DNA from 4 places in the Alteromonas sp. 5NS40-0096 genome. Region 3 is predicted to be linked to each of the others. Evidence: predicted binding sites of a transcription regulator. Region 3 holds the regulator's gene; each other region holds the start of a gene.
The links. The regulator sigma-54, encoded in region 3, starts transcription at its own class of promoters, with help from an activator protein. The targets are predictions, from matches to a motif close to GTTGGCACGNNNNTNGNNT.
Positions count from the first base shown of each region.

Region 1 (5,005 bases), on a different contig from region 3:
AACAGAACGAGCGGAGCAATGGTTGATCACCAAATCAAACATTAATCCGTATTCTTGTGCCAATAGATGAATATCTTCCCATCCGCCCAGAGATTCATTCACACTGGAGTAGTCGATAACAGAAAAACCGTCATCAGAACTGTAGGGATAAAACGGTAAAATATGTACCTTGTTAATGGTGTTTTTACAGTAGGTTTGTAAAAACTGTTTAAGCGTCGAAAGCGGCACAGTATTGTCTTCAATCACGCTATCGCCATAAGTGATCATGACGATATCTTCTTGATCCCATTGATTGGTGTGAGGCTGGGGAACATTGATCGTCTGTTCATCGACTAAACCAATGGTATTCATACATTGTGTTGCCAGCTCACTGCACGCCATAGGTAACTCGACATCAGCGTAGATAAATTCTAGATGTCGAGTGACTTTGTCGTGCAACATTTTTATGGTCGCACTCATAGTTGGCCTTTGAATTCTTTAGTGTCTTCTTCTACTGCCTCTTTGATCCTATCTAAGATGTCAGGTATCGCGCTTGTAACTCGGTTCCAACTCGGAATGAAAGGCGTTTCCATTGGGTTATCTAAAAAGCTTTGTCCCGCTTTCATTATGTTGCTCGCAAACATTTCTACGGCTTTTTCTTCACTGTGAATATCGAGCTTTAAGCCGTTCATAACAGCGTCATTGTGATAGGTTTCAATGAAGTCGAGTGCAATACGGAAATACGTCGCTTTGATTGAACGGAACATCTCAGTACTGAAGGTTGTTCCCTGGGTTGCCAGTTTTCTGAACACGGCCTTTGTGATATCGATGGACATTTTTGATAGGCCACCCTGATCATTGTTAAGTGACAAGTCTTGGTGTTTGTGGTCGTAAACGTCGGCGATATCGGCTTGGCACAATCTATTGTGAGAATAGTTTCTGTGCATTTCCGACAAGACACCGATCTCTAGTCCCCAATCTGAAGGGATGCGGATGTCGTTGAGTACGTCTCTTCTGAATGAGAACTCACCTGCCAATGGGTAACGGAAGCTATCCATAAATTCGATGTATTCATTATCACCCAGTGTGCGTTTCAACGCTCTGAGCAATGGCGTAACGAGTAGCCTAGACACTCGCCCATTGATTTTCCCATCTGCAACACGGGCATAGTAGCCTTTGCAGAACTCGTAGTTGAACATAGGATTGGCGACGGGATAGATGAGCTTGGCAAGCAGGTCTCGCTTGTAAGTCACGATGTCACAATCGTGCAGAGCAACGGATTCCGCTTTGTTCGACGCGATAATGTAACCCATACAATACCAAACGTTTCTACCTTTACCCATTTCTCGAGGCGCAAGGCCTAGTTCGCTTAGCTCTCGGTCGATGGCACGCAGCCTTGGTCCATCGTTCCACAATACTCGGTGGTGTTGGGGAAGCTTGTCGAAGAAGTCGAGCGCGTGACGATACTGCTTCTCATCGGCCCTATCAAGGCCGATAACGATTTCGGTTAAATAGGGAACGCTAGTGAGTTCATTTACGATATGGGGTAGAGCATCCCCTTGTAACTCTGAAAATAGCGAAGGCAAAATTAGCGCCATGGGTCGTTTTTTTGAAAACTCTACTAACTCCGCTTCCAACGCCTCGGTAGGACGTTGGGACAAGTTGTGCAACGTTGTTACGACGCCATTTTGATAAAAGTCGGCCATGTGTCCTCCTAAAGATTCAATTCTAGTAATTGGTTGATCATCTCGGCCCATCCTGAAGGGCCTTGCAAGGTACTCGTATAAACGTTTTCTTGTTTTTGTAATTCCGGTGGTGGGTGGCTTGGCGAGGCAATCCTTATCGCGATGTCCGCTTCATCCATCATGGCAATATCGTTTTTACCATCCCCTAAAGCGATTGAAGTCACATTTTGCGCGTGTTGGCGTTGATATTCTTCAACAAACCATTGCAATGCAGTGCCTTTGTTACAGTCACCACTGACGTGGACAAATCTTCCACCTTCAAGTGGCGTGGCCCCGCGCTGTGCTACGGCTTTAATAAATTGTTGTTTCCGAGATTCTGTTCCCATCCAAAGGACGGGTTCTCCGTACTGTCGCTTCGATGCCAATGTCGCATCGTCTTCCGATAAGCCTGTGGCGTCTTGGATATCTGCGATACTCATTTTACTGAACTGTTTAAATTCGCCGTCAAATTCATCGGCGATGACATCTAGCAAATTGATCCAATAGTTTTTGTTGTAGCTAAAGGACTTACACCAATAGTTGTCTTGCCAAACCGTGCCTGCCGGTTTTTGTTTAAAAAAACCATGGGGTATACACACAGCTGCGCCATTCTCGATGATAAAAGGGCCATCTAAACCAATTCGGGAACGCAGCACCTGTAGCTCTGCAAATGTTTTACTCGTGGTTGGAATGACGGGAATGTCTTTTTGCTTGAGTGTCTCGAGAACGCCTTCCACTGGCGCGAAATCGTAGGTGTAATGGTCGAGCAGTGTGCCATCCATGTCAGTAAATATGATTGGATAGAGCATTACGCTGTCGCCTTTTTTTGTACGTGACTAATTTGACGATTTTCATCAAGTTCGAATACCGTGTCGCATTTATCTGGCAAACTTTCCAAGCAATGTTCAGTTAGTCTTTGATAATGCTGAATGAAAGATGCGATTTGGTCATCCGACATCACAGCAGCGCCGTTAGATTGTTTGGCTAATTTGTGCTCTTGTTCACAACGCCATTTGTACACATGTTCAAATGAGGGGCCTTTTAACATTGCCCAATAATCCATCCGATCAAATAGGCTTTGGTAGTGCTCTTTGATTTGACGGTTAACGTATCGACGCCACGTACCCAAGCTGTCTTGTTCTGATTCCAAATCGTTGACTGGCTCGTTCAAGGCATTGTCGAGTTGGGCTGAAACGCCCCAACACCACCCTTCGACAATAACGACGTCAACCGGTCCATTGGTGATAGGCCATTGACTTACAGGGAAGGGGTTATCTGTCGATTTATCGAACCGGGGAATAGAGACGGTGCCGAAAGAGGCCAACTTGTCGAAAGTTTGATTCGCCAAGGCGACGTCATGGGTACCCGGAACACCACGTGTCTTGAGTAAAGGGTGCACTTTAATGGCTAACGCATTTCTTGCGGATTGATCTAAATAAAAATCATCAAGTGACAAGGAAATACAGTTGAGGTTGTGCTCTTGAATAAGGTAGTCAACCAAGTAATCGCATAATGTACTCTTACCAGAGCCTTGGCAGCCATTAACGCCGACAAAAAATGTTTGCTTTGCACTTTTTTGGTGCGATGCAATTTCTTCGCCCAATGGCATGAACCATTGTTGTGCAATGGTCGCATAATGCTCTGGCAAAGCGTGTCTTCGTAAAAAGCCTTTCATGTCCATGTTGTTGCCTTCTTAACTGCGAATAAGGGGAAACACTATGGCTTGGGTGTTACAACATTTGTGCCAATAACAAAAATAGGTGTGGTGAATGTTGAGCGCGTACGGGAAGCTGAAATGAAACAAGCCCGCAAGAGAGCGGGCTAGTTGGTTATTTTTTAGTTGCGATAATCACTGCCCGTTTGGGCGCGGGGTAACCTTCAATGGTTAAAGAGGAGTCATTGGGGTCAAGAAAGTCCGATAGTGATTGATTGGTCATCCACTCAGTCGCACGTTGTTCTTGTGTCGTTGTGGTGTTGACATCAACCACTTTGCAGTCGACAAATCCGAGTCGTTCTAACCACACCGTAAGCGCTTTAACACTGGGTAGATACCAAACATTTCGCATTTGCGCATAGCGCTCTCCGGCCATCAATACCGTCGTTTCATCTCCGTCGACGACCAAGGTTTCAAGTACCAATTCACCGCCGCTGCGAAGTTGATCTTTCAGTTGTGTCAAAAACGACATCGGGTCTTTGCGGTGATACAAAACGCCCATCGAAAAAACGGTATCAAAGGCTTTTAGGGGTTGAAGTTGCTCGATACCCAACGGAAAAAAATGCACATTCATGTTACCGATGAAATGCTTGATAGCGTGAAATTGAATAAAAAACAATTGTGTGGGATCAATTCCAATCACCTGCTTTGCACCAACTCCAGCCATTCGCCAAAGGTGATAACCGCTGCCACAACCTACGTCTAGCACATGGCGATTTTTTAAATCGGAAATATGGGGCGCAACACGGTCCCATTTCCAGTCCGAACGCCACTCAGTATCGATGTGGATACCATGCAAATGAAATGGGCCTTTGCGCCAAGGCATAAATTGTTTTAACAGCCCAGCAATGACTTTTTGCTCGTAGTCATTGATATCGCCAGCTTGGCCGATTGTCACTGAATCAGACAACTCAATTTGACTTGGCGTGGTCGTGGGGAGTTTACCTAGTAACTTAACCCACTTGTCTAGGTCTCCGTGTTTTGCACTGGCTTGCCAATTGGCCATTTGCGCTGGCAGTGTTTGTAGCCAATGAGAGAGCGCTGAATTAAGAATCGCCTCATAACCTTGAGATAGCTGGTTATCGAGCCAGGAAGTCGTTGTTTTACTCACAGAAAACGCCTAGTTTTTTATCGCAATTAAAGAAGTGAAATTGTAACACTGAAACCAACGTACAACAGTAGAAAAGCCCGCGGATGCTAAGCGAGCTTGATGGGTTTCAAAGGTGTCAGTTAGCATTACATTTTCTAGCGCTGCACGCTTTTGACTGACTTCAAGTTCACTGTAGCCATTGTCTCGTTTAAATTGATGATGTAAGTCGATGAGCAATTCATTCCCAGCCTCAGCGTCATGGCGAATTTTTTCTGACAGGACAAGAACTGCGCCGGGTAACAGGCCTTGGTAAATGTTTTCCAATATGCCTTGCCTGTCCTCTGGTGGAATAAACTGCAGAGTGAAATTCATGATAACCATAGACGCATTGCTAATCCGGGTATCTTGGGCTAATTCACATTTTACATCGACAGGGTTGCTCAGGGTAAAATGGCTGATTTTCTTTCGGCAGCGCTCGACCATCGCCTCAGAGCTGTC
Region 1 covers NZ_BAAJLQ010000001.1:808,859-813,863, reverse strand. Annotated here, with positions in the region: gene AC27G9_RS03750 (sugar phosphorylase) at 1-459, opposite strand, end outside; gene AC27G9_RS03745 (glycosyltransferase family protein) at 456-1,685, opposite strand; gene AC27G9_RS03740 (HAD-IIB family hydrolase) at 1,694-2,512, opposite strand; gene AC27G9_RS03735 (kinase) at 2,512-3,384, opposite strand; gene cmoB (tRNA 5-methoxyuridine(34)/uridine 5-oxyacetic acid(34) synthase CmoB) at 3,533-4,528, opposite strand; gene cmoA (carboxy-S-adenosyl-L-methionine synthase CmoA) at 4,538-5,005, opposite strand, start outside.
Region 1: the regulator sigma-54 is predicted to act here: its motif matches at 3,434-3,452, upstream of AC27G9_RS03735 (kinase).

Region 2 (5,005 bases), on a different contig from region 3:
ACGCCCAGTCTTCGATAATGTACATGCGTTCTTCGTTGCCGCGGGAAAATTGATTTTCATCATCACATTCCAACAATGAGCTCATGGTTAACATGTCTTCGAATGTTATGCCCAGTTTTCTAGGGTCTACATTCTCGGATGTAAACTTGTCTTTGAACAAGGTGAGAATCGGTTCATCTACTGACTGAAGGTAGTTTTTCTCAATAGCGATACCCGTTAGCAAGGCAACCAAGGTTTTGGTTGCTGAGCGAGTATTATGGAGTGTACTTTCATCGCTACCTTCGAAATAACGCTCGTAAACAATAGTGTCGTTTTGCGCTACAACAACGCTAGTAATGCCACTGTATTCGGTTTGGTGTTGCGTATCATTGAACAATGTCAAAGGCGAAGTTGAGGCAGCGTAACAAAGCTGCATACTGATGATTGCCAATAGTGTTGTTGCCTTGCTAAATACCCTGAAGCTAGTGCTCATTTCGAGTCCTTATTTGAGTGCTGAAACAGAGGTCTCAATTCATCAAAAACAATAATGAAGTGCATGAAAAAAGAATGAAGATTTATGAAGAATGAGTCTTAATGCAGGTTTGTATACAAATTGCGCAGTTTTGTGCACTGACGTGCAAGCTCTTTGATTGGATACTGACATCACTGAATTGAAAGCAAAGGTGAAGAGTGATGACAATCAAAAAAGTCGCGTTTAAATCATTTGGTGTTGAGTTGGTTGGTGACCTATACCTGCCTGATAACTTTGATGAATCCAAAAAATACAAAGCGATTGTTGGGGCTAGCCCGTTTCCCCAAGTCAAAGAACAGGTTCTCGCAACCTACGGTCCTGAAATGGCTAAACGAGGATTTGTGTTTCTTGGCTTTGATTATTTAGGCATGGGAGATTCCCCGGCACTACCAGGAGAGTTCAAGCAGTCGCGTTACATGTTTAGGCTGCTCGAAAACACTTGGGACGCAGTGTCATTTCTCAATACTTTACCGTATGTTGAAGAAGTCTATGGCTTGGGGGTTTGCCAAGGAGGATCGATCATCGCCTCTGCTGCAGTAACGGATCACCGAATCAAAAAGTTTGCAACGGTTTCAGGGATGATGGCTGCTGACGGTTTCCAATGGGCAGATCGAAACATGGCGAATCAAATGATCGCTGCCGCGAATACATCGGCACAACACATCTATGCGACAGGGGAGGCTGACTATACTGCACCATTTGGCCTAGATGATGAGCAGTCGAAACAAGACTATGTTGCTATTGCCGGAGAAATGGGCAGTGAAACCTATGACTACTATGGTAAAGATGGCTATCGTGGGCCCAATACCATAGAAAATTATACCAATCTGCATATTGCCGACCAGCCAATGCAATCGCTGATTTCCATTGCCGAGCACTATGCCGACAAAATCGTGCAACCTGCTCTGATTATATTCAGTAAAAGCGCTCCAACATCTGTGTGTTCTACCAACTTTATTGAGAAACTGACCAATGAGCATGAAGTAATGGAGCTGGAAAACTGTAGCCATGTAGACTTTTACTACAAGCCCGAAGCTGTCAAAACGTCAACAGATGCTGTAGCCGCTTTTTTCAATAAATCGTAAAAGCGTTGCACTTTTACTCTCCAAGAATAGGTACGCTTTAAGTGCCTATTCTCACCCTCTATTTGTTTATGTGCTAGTCGGCTAGCAAACTTTACACGCAACAGTTTTTTCAAAACGCATAAAACAACCTCCTTTTTCCTATTGCAAATTTATCGCCGTTGGATGCTTCGCAAAATGAGAATTTCAGTTTGCCAAGTGAAAACTACAGTTACTTTTACCTATCAATGACTAACGATGAAAAATCCATAAGTCACTGTATTTAAATAACTAAATATTCTGCAGGTGGATTTGTTTCACGAGCTTTGTGCGCTGGCATGTAAATTGTAATCACAGTTATAACTTTACCTTAATTGTGAGAACTTCTATGAACAAACAGTCTCAACTAGCAGTTGCGATGTTAATCGCATTCCCGTCATACAGCATGGCTAGTGATGCTTTTGACAGTTGCCCTTCACAAGCTTTTTTGATGCAAGACACCACAGCACAGCTCTACGGTGTTAACTTGGTTACGGGAAACGTAAGCCTTCTCTCGAGTAACCTCGGTACAAGCGATCGTATCAATGGCTTCGGATTCAGTAATCACGACAGATATCTATACGGTTGGGGTTACCAAAACAACACCATCGTAAAAATCGGTAATGACTACCAAATAGAGCCGTTGCCTGTAACCAATAAACCTGGCGTAAACTTTTTCGTGGGCGATGTGGCACTTTCGGAAAACGCCTACTATCTCTACAAGAAGGGCGGTAACTATGGTTTATATCGTGTTTCACTTGATGAGAATGATAGCGATTATTTGGACATGCAGCGCGTCACTGATGGTGCCTCCTTATCGATGCTAATTTATGATTTAGCATTCCACCCCACCGATGGCTATGCTTATTCTGTTGATAAGTATGGTGATTTGTATCGAATCGATGTGGTTAACGGTACTAAATCCAAAGTAAGTAATGTCGGGCAGAGAGGTACTTTCGGAGCCGTATATTTTGACCTTAATGGCACCTTTTACATTAGCCGGAACCAAGATGGGAACATCTTTAGAATCGACGTAGATGGTGATAATCCGAAGGCGGAGTTATTTGCCTATGGCCCAAGTTCGGGCAATAACGACGGAGCACGTTGCGCAATGGCGCCAATTATTGATGAATCAGTGCCACCGACAACTGACTTTGGTGATGCACCGGATAGCTACCTCACATCCTTGTCTAGCAATGGCGCAAGACACGGTATTGTTGATGGGATTCATCTAGGTAACACCATCGACGGTGAATACGATGCTCACGTTTCTCCCTACAGTGACGAAACCAGTAATGGCGATGAAGATGGCGTGAACTTTATCACTGCATTTGAAGGCGGTCTTGATAGCTTTATGCAAGTCACAGTTCAAGGCGACGGCTATTTGAGTATCTGGGTCGACTGGGATCAAGACGGTACTTTTGATGCCAAAGACCAATTGGTAGCAGATAAGAGTTTGACTACTGGTACCCATTTCATCTTTGAAGACACGCCGCTGGATGTGGCTACAGGAATCACGTGGGCTCGTGTACGTTATACAACGACATCTGGAGTAGGTCCTAGTGGTGGCGTGAATGATGGTGAAGTAGAAGACTATCGAGTAGCAGTAGTTAATTCAGGTAATAGTTTGGTGAACAATGTGCCTTACTTCTTGGCTTTTGAAGACAATTGGCCTGAAACGGGCGACTATGATTTCAATGATGTTGTCATTCGCTTGAATTCCTCGATGATTGTATCGCAAGAAAACCACGTTAAAAAACTCAGTCTCTCTGGTGAGTTAACTGCGATGGGCGCTTCATACAACAATGGTTTCGCGATTCAGCTCGAAGGTATCACCAATGAAGATATCGACACAGATACACTGAGATTTACGATTAATGGCACTGAAGTCACCACGCCATTGCTAGAAAGTGGCACTCAGAATGCGGTATTGAAAATTAGTGATGACTTGTGGAAACACGTAAACGCAGGTGGTTGTTGGTTCTTTAAGACCGAAAATGGCTGCACGTCGCAAAAAGAGTTCCAGTTCACAATCTCGCTTCAATTTACTCGAGATATCAGTGTCAATGCGTTTCCTCAGGCTCCTTACAAACCCTTTATTTTTGCAACTGAAGGGACGGAGCATGGAGAAGTGTTTGGCTCAAACCCAGGAAGAGGTTTAGAGATTCACCTCAAGAATAAAACGCCGACCTCACTAGCCAATACCAGCTACTTTGGTTTGGCAGAAGACTCAACAGATTTAGCTTCTGGCGAAACTTACCAAACAGAGAACGGATTACCTTGGGCAATAGCAATCAATGCAAGTACAAATAGTAATTGGCTACACCCAAGAGAGTATGTGGATATCTTACGCGCCTACCCTGAGTTCGCAGAATACGTAAACTCTAACGGCACCGAGAATCGCTCATGGTTCAAGGAAGCTAAGGCCGATTCAACTAAAGTTTATTCTTATTAAGGAGCTACCAATGAAACATTTATTATTCATTCCAGCGATTTTAGTGTTAGCAGCATGTGGTGGCGGCGGTGGTGGCGGCAGTGATGCGCCAGTATCAGGTGCAAACAGTTCAGGGCAGACGACGCCTCCCGCGACGACTCCGCCTCCAGCTACGACACCACCACCTAGTACAGATCCGGTATCTGATGGTGACCCAGAAGAAACGGCGGACCTTGTAAGTGATAAGACGTTTGATTTCGTTGGCAAAAACACGGTTACCCTGTCTTTGAACAACAATGCTGATGCGAAGAGAGTGTACCTGAACGTTTGCAACGACTACTCAACAGTAAACGGTGAAGTGAAAGTAGACTACAGCACATGCCAATTGCGTACGACGTTGCCAGCGGGATCTACCGCATATCAGCTGACTATTGGTGGTGATGTAGAACGTCTAGTCGCTCAAGTTTGGGCTGTCGAAGAAGGAGCTGAGCCACAAAACCATTATTGGTCCGCTACCAATGGCAATGCAAGTTGGACAATCGTTGTAAATTAAACAGCGTGTTAAAGTGTATGCGCCTGCGATTCAATCGCAGGCGTTTTTGTTTCTTCCATTTGTTCTATCGAACTAGGCGTCATTCTCTCCCGTATTTTTCATCAACCAGGCATAGGCAGTCGTAAAAGCCGGCTCTTGAAACTGCTTCAAACCCGTTTCTGAGAAAGGCACAGCGAGAGGATGCCTTCGCAAAGACTCTTTGACTTCGGTTGACCCAAAGACGACAACCTCTAGATTCTCAATGAGCTCGATTGTCGCTTCGAGTTTAAACCCAACGGCACTACCAGCGAATTTACCTTTGCTCTGGCGCTGCCGAATGATGACCGCATCTACATTGTAATCATCAGCTAATTTAGCAAAGGTGTTTTGAAAGTGCTTAAGGCCTTTCGCACTATTATCAGCCAGGG
Region 2 covers NZ_BAAJLQ010000003.1:201,074-206,078, forward strand. Annotated here, with positions in the region: gene AC27G9_RS10805 (serine hydrolase domain-containing protein) at 1-472, opposite strand, end outside; gene AC27G9_RS10810 (alpha/beta hydrolase) at 673-1,596, shown strand; gene AC27G9_RS10815 (LruC domain-containing protein) at 1,961-4,066, shown strand; gene AC27G9_RS10820 (hypothetical protein) at 4,077-4,598, shown strand; gene AC27G9_RS10825 (DUF3010 family protein) at 4,671-5,005, opposite strand, start outside.
Region 2: the regulator sigma-54 is predicted to act here: its motif matches at 1,905-1,923, upstream of AC27G9_RS10815 (LruC domain-containing protein).

Region 3 (5,005 bases):
GTAACTGCGATTGTTTCGCTCGAGGTGAGGTAACCAGGTGGCAATGAGGTTTTGTATTTGCAATATGAATTTAGGAACGATGGGTTGAGACCCGAGAAAATTTTCAACAGGCACATCAAGGCCAGTGAGGTGCTTAAGATCGGGTTCCCAGTGAGGGTTGGGTAAAAAGCGGGCGTCAAACACGTAATCCGCATCTTTGGGGATACCGTGTTTAAAACCGAATGATTCAAATACGAGTACTAAACGAGAACTTTTTTTGCCTAAAATTCTCTCTCTGATGAGCTCAGCCAGTTGATGGATGGAAAAGCCATCAGTGTCGATATACAAATCGGCGCGTTCAGCGATAGGGGCGAGTAACCCGGATTCGGCTTTAATGGCCTGAGACAAGGACTTATTGAGTTTGGTTAAGGGGTGTAATCTGCGTGTTTCGCTGAAGCGTTTAACTAGAATGTCGTCACTGGCATCAATGTAGACGATGGTCATATCCCAAGTGTCAGGCATGTAGTCCAGTATTTCTACAAGGTCTGCGGGATCTTTTGGTAAGTTTCGAACATCAATACTAACGGCGACTTGGTCGTATTCATCCACCACAGTGTGCGTGAGTGTCGGCAAAAGGTTAACAGGAATGTTATCTACGCAATAATAGCCTAAGTCTTCTAATGCGCGTAAGGCTACAGATTTCCCAGAGCCTGAACGTCCACTTATGATAATTAGTTTCACGGCCCCGTCTCCCTGTATGGTGCGTTAGGCTAATGCTTGAAGAATGTCGTCACTCGTTTTGGCGTTTCGAATCGCTTTAACGGTCGATTTGTCGCTTAGTTTACCCGCTACGGTTGCTAATGTCTGCAAATGCCCCTCGGTTTGCTCTTCTGGCACAAGCAGAGCAAAAAAGATATCGACAGGTTGATCATCGATGGCATCAAAATTTATCGCGGGCGTGCTGGTGACAATAATTGCGGTTACCCGCTCCAGGCCTGCTAGTCTGCCATGGGGAAGAGCAATACCATTACCGATTCCCGTGCTTCCCATACGTTCGCGATTTAACAGTGCACTCAATACGGTAGATTGTTCAACAGACGGGTGATTGTTAGCGGCAATTTCGCTAATAATCTCTAGAATTCGTTTTTTACTATTGCACTGGACCGCACATTGCGTGCGATCCAGGCTGACTATGGCTGTGATATCCATCAGATAGGGTTAGTGCCTTTTCAGTTTTTCCTTATGCTTGATCACTTGGCGATCAAGCTTGTCTACCATACTATCGATGGCGGCGTACATGTCTTCATTTTCCGATGAGGCAAACACTTCCGCTCCGCTAAGGTGCATCGTAGCTTCTGCTTTTTGATTAAGTTTTTCGACATTGAGGATAACATGCACGTTAGATATGTGGTCGAAGTGACGTTCTAGCTTGCTGAACTTGGTGTCGACATAGTTACGCAAAGAATCAGTTATTTCAACATGATGACCAGTAAGGTTTATTTGCATATTTCGTCTTCCTTATAGGTGGAGCCTAAATCAGGCTTTTTCGTTGGTTAGACGGGGGAATCGAGAGAGACTCCCGGTATTTTGCTATTGTCCGCCGGGCAACTTTAATTCCTTGGTCGGCCAACAATTGAGCAATCTTACTATCACTTAATGGTTTACTCGGGGTCTCAGCGGCAACCAGTTTCTTGATCAACGCTCGAATCGCGGTTGACGAACATTCTCCACCAGACTCCGTTGCCACGTGGCTCGAGAAGAAATACTTCAACTCGTAGATACCGCGAGGCGTATGCATATATTTTTGGGTCGTAACGCGAGAGATGGTGGATTCATGCATATCGACCATTTCTGCTACATCGTTTAACACCATTGGTTTCATCATTTCTGGACCGTGTTCGAAGAAACCCATTTGCTGTTGGACAATACAATTTGCCACCTTCATCAGCGTATCGTTTCTCGATTCTAGGCTTTTGATAAACCACTTGGCTTCTTGCATATGTGAGCGAATAAATTGTGAATCACTGCTGCTTCGCGCACTTTTACTCATCGCAGCGTACTGCTGATTAATGCTGAGTTTCGGCAAACTATCCGGGTTGAGTTCAACCACCCAACGGCCGTTCTTCTTCGCGACTGATACATCCGGAATGACGTATTCAGGCTCTTTGGTAATTAACGCTGAGCCCGGTCTAGGATTAAGCCCTTGCAAAAGCACCATTGCTTCTCTGAGCTGGTCTTCTTTTAGCTTAGTCTTACGCATCAGTGTTCGGTAATCTTTGCTACCGAGCAAATCCGCGTAATCGGTTAGCAGCATTTTTGCTTCTGCTAGCCAAGGTGTATCAGGGGGAAACTGATTGAGTTGCACCAATAAACATTCCTGCGGCGTCCGAGATCCTGAACCTAAGGGGTCGAATTGTTGAATTCGCTTCAATACACATTCGACTTCATCCTCTTCGATAAGTTCCTCTGTCTCGTCATCGGTATTCACACTTTGCAGAATATCTTCAACGGTTACCGTTAAATACCCTGACTCATCGATTGAGTCGATAATCGCCATTGCGATTACACGGTCGATATCACTAAATGGTGTCAGACCCATCTGCCAAAGCAAGTGAGCTTGGATATCGTCGGTGGTCTCGCCTTGAAATACTTGGTCGTCATCTGATGCTGCCATAGGTGCAGGGGCCGAAGACGCTGAATAATACTCATCCCATGTACTGTCGATAGGAAGTTCGTCGGGTAACCCGTCTTTTTCTAATGCATCAGAGGTTTCAATATTATCTGAACTAGGTGCAGGAGCTTCGGCAGTGGCATCGTTTTCACTGTCTAAGTTACTTTTTTGCGGTTGATCGCCATCGCCAATATCTTCGACTTCTAAGAGTGGATTTGAGTCGAGTGCTTCTTGGATTTCCTGCTGCAAGTCGAGCGTAGAGAGCTGCAAAAGCTTGATCGCTTGTTGCAACTGAGGGGTCATTGTGAGTTGTTGACTAAACTTTAGCTGTAAAGAAGGTTTCATCTACGTCTTAACTTTCTCATTTTCCTGCTTTTTTACCTTAAACAATGAACCGAGTGCAAGTCCGAATTGCGGTTCCTGTTGGCTCATTTGTAACCCGCTATACTAACTATAGCTTGAATTGCTCTCCTAGGTATACATCTCTTACTTTTTGATTGCTTAAAACTTGCTCTGCGGAGCCCTGAGCAATCAATTCCCCATGACTAACAATGTAGGCTTTTTCACAAACATCAAGGGTTTCACGCACATTGTGGTCGGTTATTAGGATGCCAATTCCGCGGTCGCGCAGATGTTGAATTATTTTTTTTATGTCGTTTACCGAAATGGGGTCGACGCCAGCAAAAGGTTCATCTAGCAATATGAACTGTGGGTTGGCCGCCAACGCTCTCGCAATTTCCACTCGACGCCGTTCTCCACCCGACAAACTCATCCCATTGCTGTTGCGAATATGGTTGATGTTAAATTCGTCCAGCAAAGCGTCAGCTTCCTCTTCTTGTTGCTGACGGTTTAAGTCTTTTCGGGTTTGTAAAATCGCCATGACGTTTTCGTGTACCGTCATTTTGCGGAAAATAGACGCTTCTTGAGGTAAATAACCGATACCTTGGCGCGCGCGCTCATGCATAGGTTGGTGTGTCAGTTCGTTGTCATCAATGTGGATGCTACCCTTGTTCAGTGGCACCAAACCAACAATCATGTAAAACGTTGTCGTCTTACCCGCGCCGTTTGGGCCGAGTAGTCCAACGATTTCGCCACTGGATACCGACAAGCTCACATCGCGTACCACTTGCCTAGAACGATAGGATTTTGCCAAATGAGAGGCAGTTAATGTAGCCATTACTTTGGTTGGTCCTCGTCGTTTTTATCTTCGTCTTTAGATTCGACTTGGTCGGTCAGATCTTTGATGGCTTCAGGCCTAAACACAGTAGTGACTCTGCCATTTTGTTGCTCCGACCCTTGTGCCAACATCTGTTCTTTTTCCATGTCATAGGTAATGGTATCACCGCGCACCATACTGGTGTCTTGCTGTAGCTCTGCATTTCCTTTCAGTGAAATTTTGCGTTTGCTCACTTCATAGCGAATTTCATTGGCCTTGGCATTCACCGATTTACCGTCGGTGACTTGCTGGGTATAGCTCGCGGGATTGCCTCGCGCGATGAATACTTCGTTGCCTTCGCCATCAGTGGCAACCACTTCGACCTCATCCGCTTCGATAACTAACGAGCCTTGGGTGATGTAAACATCAGTTTTGAACAGTGATATTTTGTTAATTCCATCAACAAACTGAGACGCTGAGTCGACTTTTATCGGCTTAGTAAAGTCGGTCTCGTCAGCCAGTGCAAAAGTACTAGCGCTGAGGGCCAGTAAACTAGCTGCCAGGTTTATAAGTGGTTTGTACATGATCAATTAACTCGTATTGTCTGGTATGCAAATCGGCATTGAAGCCATTGCTATTTATAACGTATTGCCCGCCGATTATTACCACGGGCTGATCCGACGTCATGGTTTTTTTGTTCAAGTCGATTTCGATAAACTCTGTTTTTATTGTCTGAACAAAATCGTCGTCGCTCATATTGGTTATGACAACATCTGTTTCTAGCTGAATCAAGTTGTTGTCATAAAGTGTCCCTTCCTTTGCTGTCACCTGCCATGGCGATTCATTTTCACCCACGTATACGGTATACATCGGGTTTTGAAACAGCACGAAACCCAATAGGTCGTAGTGTTCCATTGTGGTAGCGAACACCTCATGATTCAACTTACCATCTGTGTCATACATAGTCGTGGTTAAATTGTTTGCCAAGTACGCTGGCCTCAACGCGTCCACTTTAGCGGATTGTTGGTCTGTCGGCGACTCTTCCATAAACGTTGGCAAGTACATTAGCAATGCCAACACAAAAAGCGCGGAAATACTCAGGCCAAGTCTGTTCACACGCTCGCCCCATGTTGTTCTTCCAAGCGGTCAAGCGCTTGAAGAATGGTGTCGGCAACTTCTCTTACTGCACCAAATCCACC
Region 3 covers NZ_BAAJLQ010000002.1:275,268-280,272, forward strand. Annotated here, with positions in the region: gene rapZ (RNase adapter RapZ) at 1-720, opposite strand, end outside; gene ptsN (PTS IIA-like nitrogen regulatory protein PtsN) at 745-1,188, opposite strand; gene hpf (ribosome hibernation promoting factor) at 1,198-1,485, opposite strand; gene AC27G9_RS07160 (RNA polymerase factor sigma-54) at 1,511-2,995, opposite strand; gene lptB (LPS export ABC transporter ATP-binding protein) at 3,102-3,827, opposite strand; gene lptA (lipopolysaccharide transport periplasmic protein LptA) at 3,827-4,390, opposite strand; gene lptC (LPS export ABC transporter periplasmic protein LptC) at 4,359-4,922, opposite strand; gene kdsC (3-deoxy-manno-octulosonate-8-phosphatase KdsC) at 4,919-5,005, opposite strand, start outside.

Region 4 (5,005 bases), on a different contig from region 3:
ATTTGGTTGCTACGTTGATAGCGATTGCCTGTTTGGCTGTTGCCCTGTCAACGAGGCGCGCATTCTACAGATACTTTTAAACAGGTCAACAGGCTTTTTAAAAAAAACATAAAAAAAGCGGCCAACCGGCCGCTTTTTAACCAACCCGCTTAATAAATAAACTATTGCAGCTTTTCTTTGTCGTTTTGGTCACTCTTCACTTCGTTTTCTGCCTGCGTTGGCGTTTCCACACCATCCTTTTCACACACAGATTTAAAGTCGGCATCTTCTTCGTGATCCCCCACTACGTCTTGCAACGTGACTTTGTCCACCGTCCTAAAGGTATTAATAGGCCCAGCTAAAGCATAAAGCGCAAATACGACGAATAAAACAAGCGCAGGCTCAGTAGCGACTACTACAAATATAAGCATAACCAGCAAGAGCGCGACAAAAGGCACCTTTCCATGCCAGTTCACTTCTTTGAACGAGTTGTATTTAAAATTACTTACCATTAATAAGCCAGTCGCGCCTGTGACTAACGCTACAATTAATCCATAATCGTGACCGTTAGCTTGGTACTCGACACCAACCCAAACCAAACCTGCTACCACTGCCGCTGCAGCAGGACTTGCTAACCCCTGAAAGAAGCGTTTATCAGCTATTCCGACTTGGGTATTGAACCTTGCCAGTCTCAGAGCCGCACCCGCTACGTATATAAAGGCAGCAAGCCAGCCTAACTTGCCCAATTCGGATAATCCCCAATTGTAAGCGACTAATGCCGGCGCCATACCAAAAGACACCATGTCTGCCATTGAGTCATATTCAGCCCCAAAGTCACTTTGAGTATTTGTCATTCTGGCAACTCTGCCATCAAGCCCGTCAAAGATCATGGCTACAAATATCGCTACTGCTGCGGCTTCAAAACGGCCGTTCATCGAAGAGACGACGGCGAAAAAGCCCGAAAACAATCCAGCAGTAGTGAGTAAGTTTGGTAAAAGGTAGATACCTTTGCGTTTACTTTGAGACATATTTCCTCTAATTCAGCGACATACATCAATAGTATCTCACAACCTATTTAACAAACCCAGCGAAACTGTTTTTGCTAAAAACCTATAACAAGTTATACAGACACATACCCTATAGAACTATTGATCAACATATAATCGCGAAACCATGTTGTGCTTCCTTCATCGATAAGAAAGGAAAGCGTAACGCAACAATCGAAATTTATAGTAAAAAGGATTCGGTAGTATGCGTAGTAAATTCTATATTTCTCAGTTCCTTGCAGGAGCTTTAGTCCTTGTATCGAATACAACCTTTGCCAGTGACTCTTCATTGGACGAAAGTGTATATAATTTGATTTCTGATGGTGTCGTCACTAGCACGACGCCAACACTGTCTAATGGTGTGAATATTGACGGTGTTAACATCGGCGTATCTGCTTGGGCAGACACTTACGGTAGTAACGACGACATTGTAGTTGATGCCAACCTTTATAAAATCAGTAATTATTACGGTTATGGTGTGACCAACGATGATTGGGAATCTGCACACAACAGTCCTGATCATGCCATAGACAATGTAAATCAAGTAAGAGGAAACTGGAGCGATTTCGACTTCGTATTATTCTCATTTGATCAGGACGTCAATCTATCTAGTGCTCAATTTACCTGGCGCTATAGCCGTAACGATAGCCAAGTCTCGGTCGCCGCACTAAACGATATCTCAGCTTTAACATCAGGCAGCAGTACATGGAGCGATATTGTCGCCAATGCACTTTCGGCAGGGTCATACAACATAAATACAGCGACATCTGGCTACCAAGCGAGTTTTGATTTAGTTGACACCGCCAAATACTGGTTAGTCGGCGCCTATAACACCGTTTTTGGAGACAACGGCGGCCAAATGTATAATGATGCCTTCAAGCTTTCAGCAATCAGTTTTAGCCAGGCCAATACACCACCAAGCGGCAAACCACCAGCAGAAGTCAGTGAACCATTTAGCATCGCATTATTAGCTAGTGGCTTAGCATTCATCGCTTGGAGACGCAAGAAAACGCGCTAACCCAAATGTAATGATTACGAAAAAGGAGCTTTTGCTCCTTTTTTGCTACATAAGCCTTATTTAATATAAAGGCAACCTCATATTTAGACTAAAGTAGATGTCTAAAAGTTTTACAATTCTTCAAAGACCTCTCTCGCAAAAATCTAAAATAACCATAAAAAACAACAAAATACAGAGTTGGCACGAAAATCGCTTAAAGCATAACAATCCCGAATTTTTTGTATTTTTAATAAGGCCCAAAAAATGAGCTTTAAGAAATTTTTTGCGAGTTCGCTATTAGTTTTAGCCAGCGCTTCAAGCTTCGCATCAGGCGATTCTTCTTTGTCCGAATACAGTTATTCTCTATATGGAGACGGTATTGCTAATGGGACTAATGCAAGCGTCCCAGGCTCCATCACTGTACTAGACAGCCTGAATATGAACGGTGTCAACGTGCGATTGTCAGCATGGTCAAATGGTAACGGTTCAAATGTTTATTCTGTTTCGAATTCTGAAATCCGCGGTTATTGGAACAATCAGGGCCAAGTCGGCTATGGTATTACCAACCTAGATGAAAACCCGCACTCACCAGACCATGCAACGGACAACATTGGCGAAGGTTTTGACTTCTTCCTATTGTCTTTCGATACCGAAGTCACATTAGATAGCGCCAATTTCAGTTGGCTACCATGGAGAGTGAATGGATCCGTAGCCCGCTATGACCAGCAGGTATCGGTTGCGGGTTTAAACGCAAGCGGTTTATCTACACTATCGTCTGGGACAAGTTCTTGGGCAAACGTTGCGGGTAATGCGCTAGTAACGGGCTCCTTTGACATTGGCAGCTCGCGAAGCAATGGGTTGTATACATCTGATGATTTTGGATTTTCTACCGCAGCACAATACTGGCTAGTGGGAACATACAACACAGTATTCGGTAGTGTGAGTGGTGCGAGTCTTTACAATGACGCTTTCAAATTGGCTGGCGTTGACTTTTCTAAGTCTAATACCCCAACGCCACAACCTAAACCAGTATCGGCTCCGGGTAGTTTAGCGTTGTTGATTGCTGGTGCAGCTTTAATGTTCGCTCGTCGTCAGCGGAAACAAGCATAATCAGTTTAAATCTGCGTTAAAAACACGTATCGTTTGGAAGGTGGCTATTAGCCACCTTTTTTGTGTCTATAAATTCAGGAAGTACCATGTTGAAAGCGATAAAGCGTACGCTTGTACTCAGCGTAACGTTAGCCTCATTAGGGATGTCAGCCCACAGTTTCGCCACCAGTGCCGAAGACTACGAAAAAGCACTAAAAGCCTACAATAAGGCGGAGTATGACGAGACCTATATTCACTTAAAAAATAGCTTACAGAAAGATCCTAGTAACCTTGCCTCAAAGATACTGATGGGCGAAATACTCCTGATAAATGGTTATCTAGTTGCCGCTGAAGTCGAATTTACAGAAGCGCTCGACATGGGAGCAGACATCAATCTCTTAGCAGAGCCATTGGGTAACACTTGGCTTTTTCTCAACAAGTACCGGAATATCGTTGATTTTGCGCAAACGGATAAGCTCACTAACGAAGCCAAACAAGAATGGCTACTTATCAAAGCGGCGGCATGTTCTCGATTAAAGAGAATAGACTGCGCAAAACAGTCGTACCAACAAGTACGTGACATCAACACCAAAGAAATTCAGGCTACAAATGGTCTCGCTTCACTCGCTATCCAAGAAGAACAACTCGATAGAGCAAGCCGGTACATCGAAACCAGCCTTAGCATAGACCCTACCAATGCAATAGCTTGGCGATTGAAGGGACAACTGGCATTTCAACAGGGCAACAAAGCCTTAGCCACCGAACACCTACAAAAAGCACTATCGTTTAACAAAGATGACCCTATTGCACTGCGTAATCTTGTCGATTTGTATATGCAAAGCCAAGACTATGACAGTGCTAAACTACTCGTAGATGAGATTATAGAAGACACACCAAATGACCCTCTTGCCATTCTTCTTAGCAGCTGGCTTCAAAGTAGAGAACAAGATGAACTCATCAAAAACGAGCAGCTTCAGCGATTAAATGATTTTATGGCCGAACTTTCGCCAGAACTCATCGCTTCACAGCCCATGTTACTTTACATCAGTGGCTTAACGAATTTTTTCAATGGTAATCTAGAGAAGGCCAGCAATGACTTCCGCAACTACCTTGTAGAAGAGCCTGACGATTTAAAAGCCGTCATGCTACTGTCGCAAACCTATACTGCGACCCAACAAGACAAAAAAGCGCTCGCACTTTTAGAAAAGCATCAAGAACAATTGCTGGATGATCTTGATTCTGCTTTGATACTGGGAGATCTACTGATCAAACAAAACCGCGCGTTTAAAGCGGAAAAATTAGTTCAAGAACTCGAACGCAGAAACCCCAAAAGTAGTAAACTTCAACTTTTTAATATCAAGTTAATGGCAGCGAGAGGGAAACAGGAACAAGCGCTCTCCATCCTTGATAGTAATTATGAAGATTATAAATCTGAGCCCGCATTTGTATTTACTTATGCCGTACTAAAATTACAAGCTGAGCAGTTTGAAGATGCTTTAAATGCAACAGAGCAACTCAATCAGCTTCTGCCTGAAAACGCTGAAATCTATAATTTAAAAGCAGGCGTGTTGATTCGCCAGGGTCTATTAGCAGAAGCGAAAACCGCAATTCTCGAAGCGCTGTCAATCAACCCAATACTGTACCCTGCAAAGTTTAATTTAGCAGCAATAGAAAGCAGAATGGGTAACATCGATGCATCAAGTGTTATTGTAGAGGAGCTACTATCACTATCGCCTAAGCACACTGAAACGTTACTACTCAAAGCTTTTAACCACCTTCAGCGCGCAGAACAAGACTCAGCGTTAGTGATCTACAATGATGTTTTGACCTTGAACCCTCAAAACACCGCGGCTCGAGAAAAATTGGTCGAAATCTATCAAAACCAAAATGAACT
Region 4 covers NZ_BAAJLQ010000008.1:141,004-146,008, reverse strand. Annotated here, with positions in the region: gene pssA (CDP-diacylglycerol--serine O-phosphatidyltransferase) at 162-1,007, opposite strand; gene xdp1 (exosortase-dependent surface protein XDP1) at 1,231-2,043, shown strand; gene xdp1 (exosortase-dependent surface protein XDP1) at 2,287-3,132, shown strand; gene prsT (XrtA/PEP-CTERM system TPR-repeat protein PrsT) at 3,219-5,005, shown strand, end outside.
Region 4: the regulator sigma-54 is predicted to act here: its motif matches at 2,220-2,238, upstream of xdp1 (exosortase-dependent surface protein XDP1).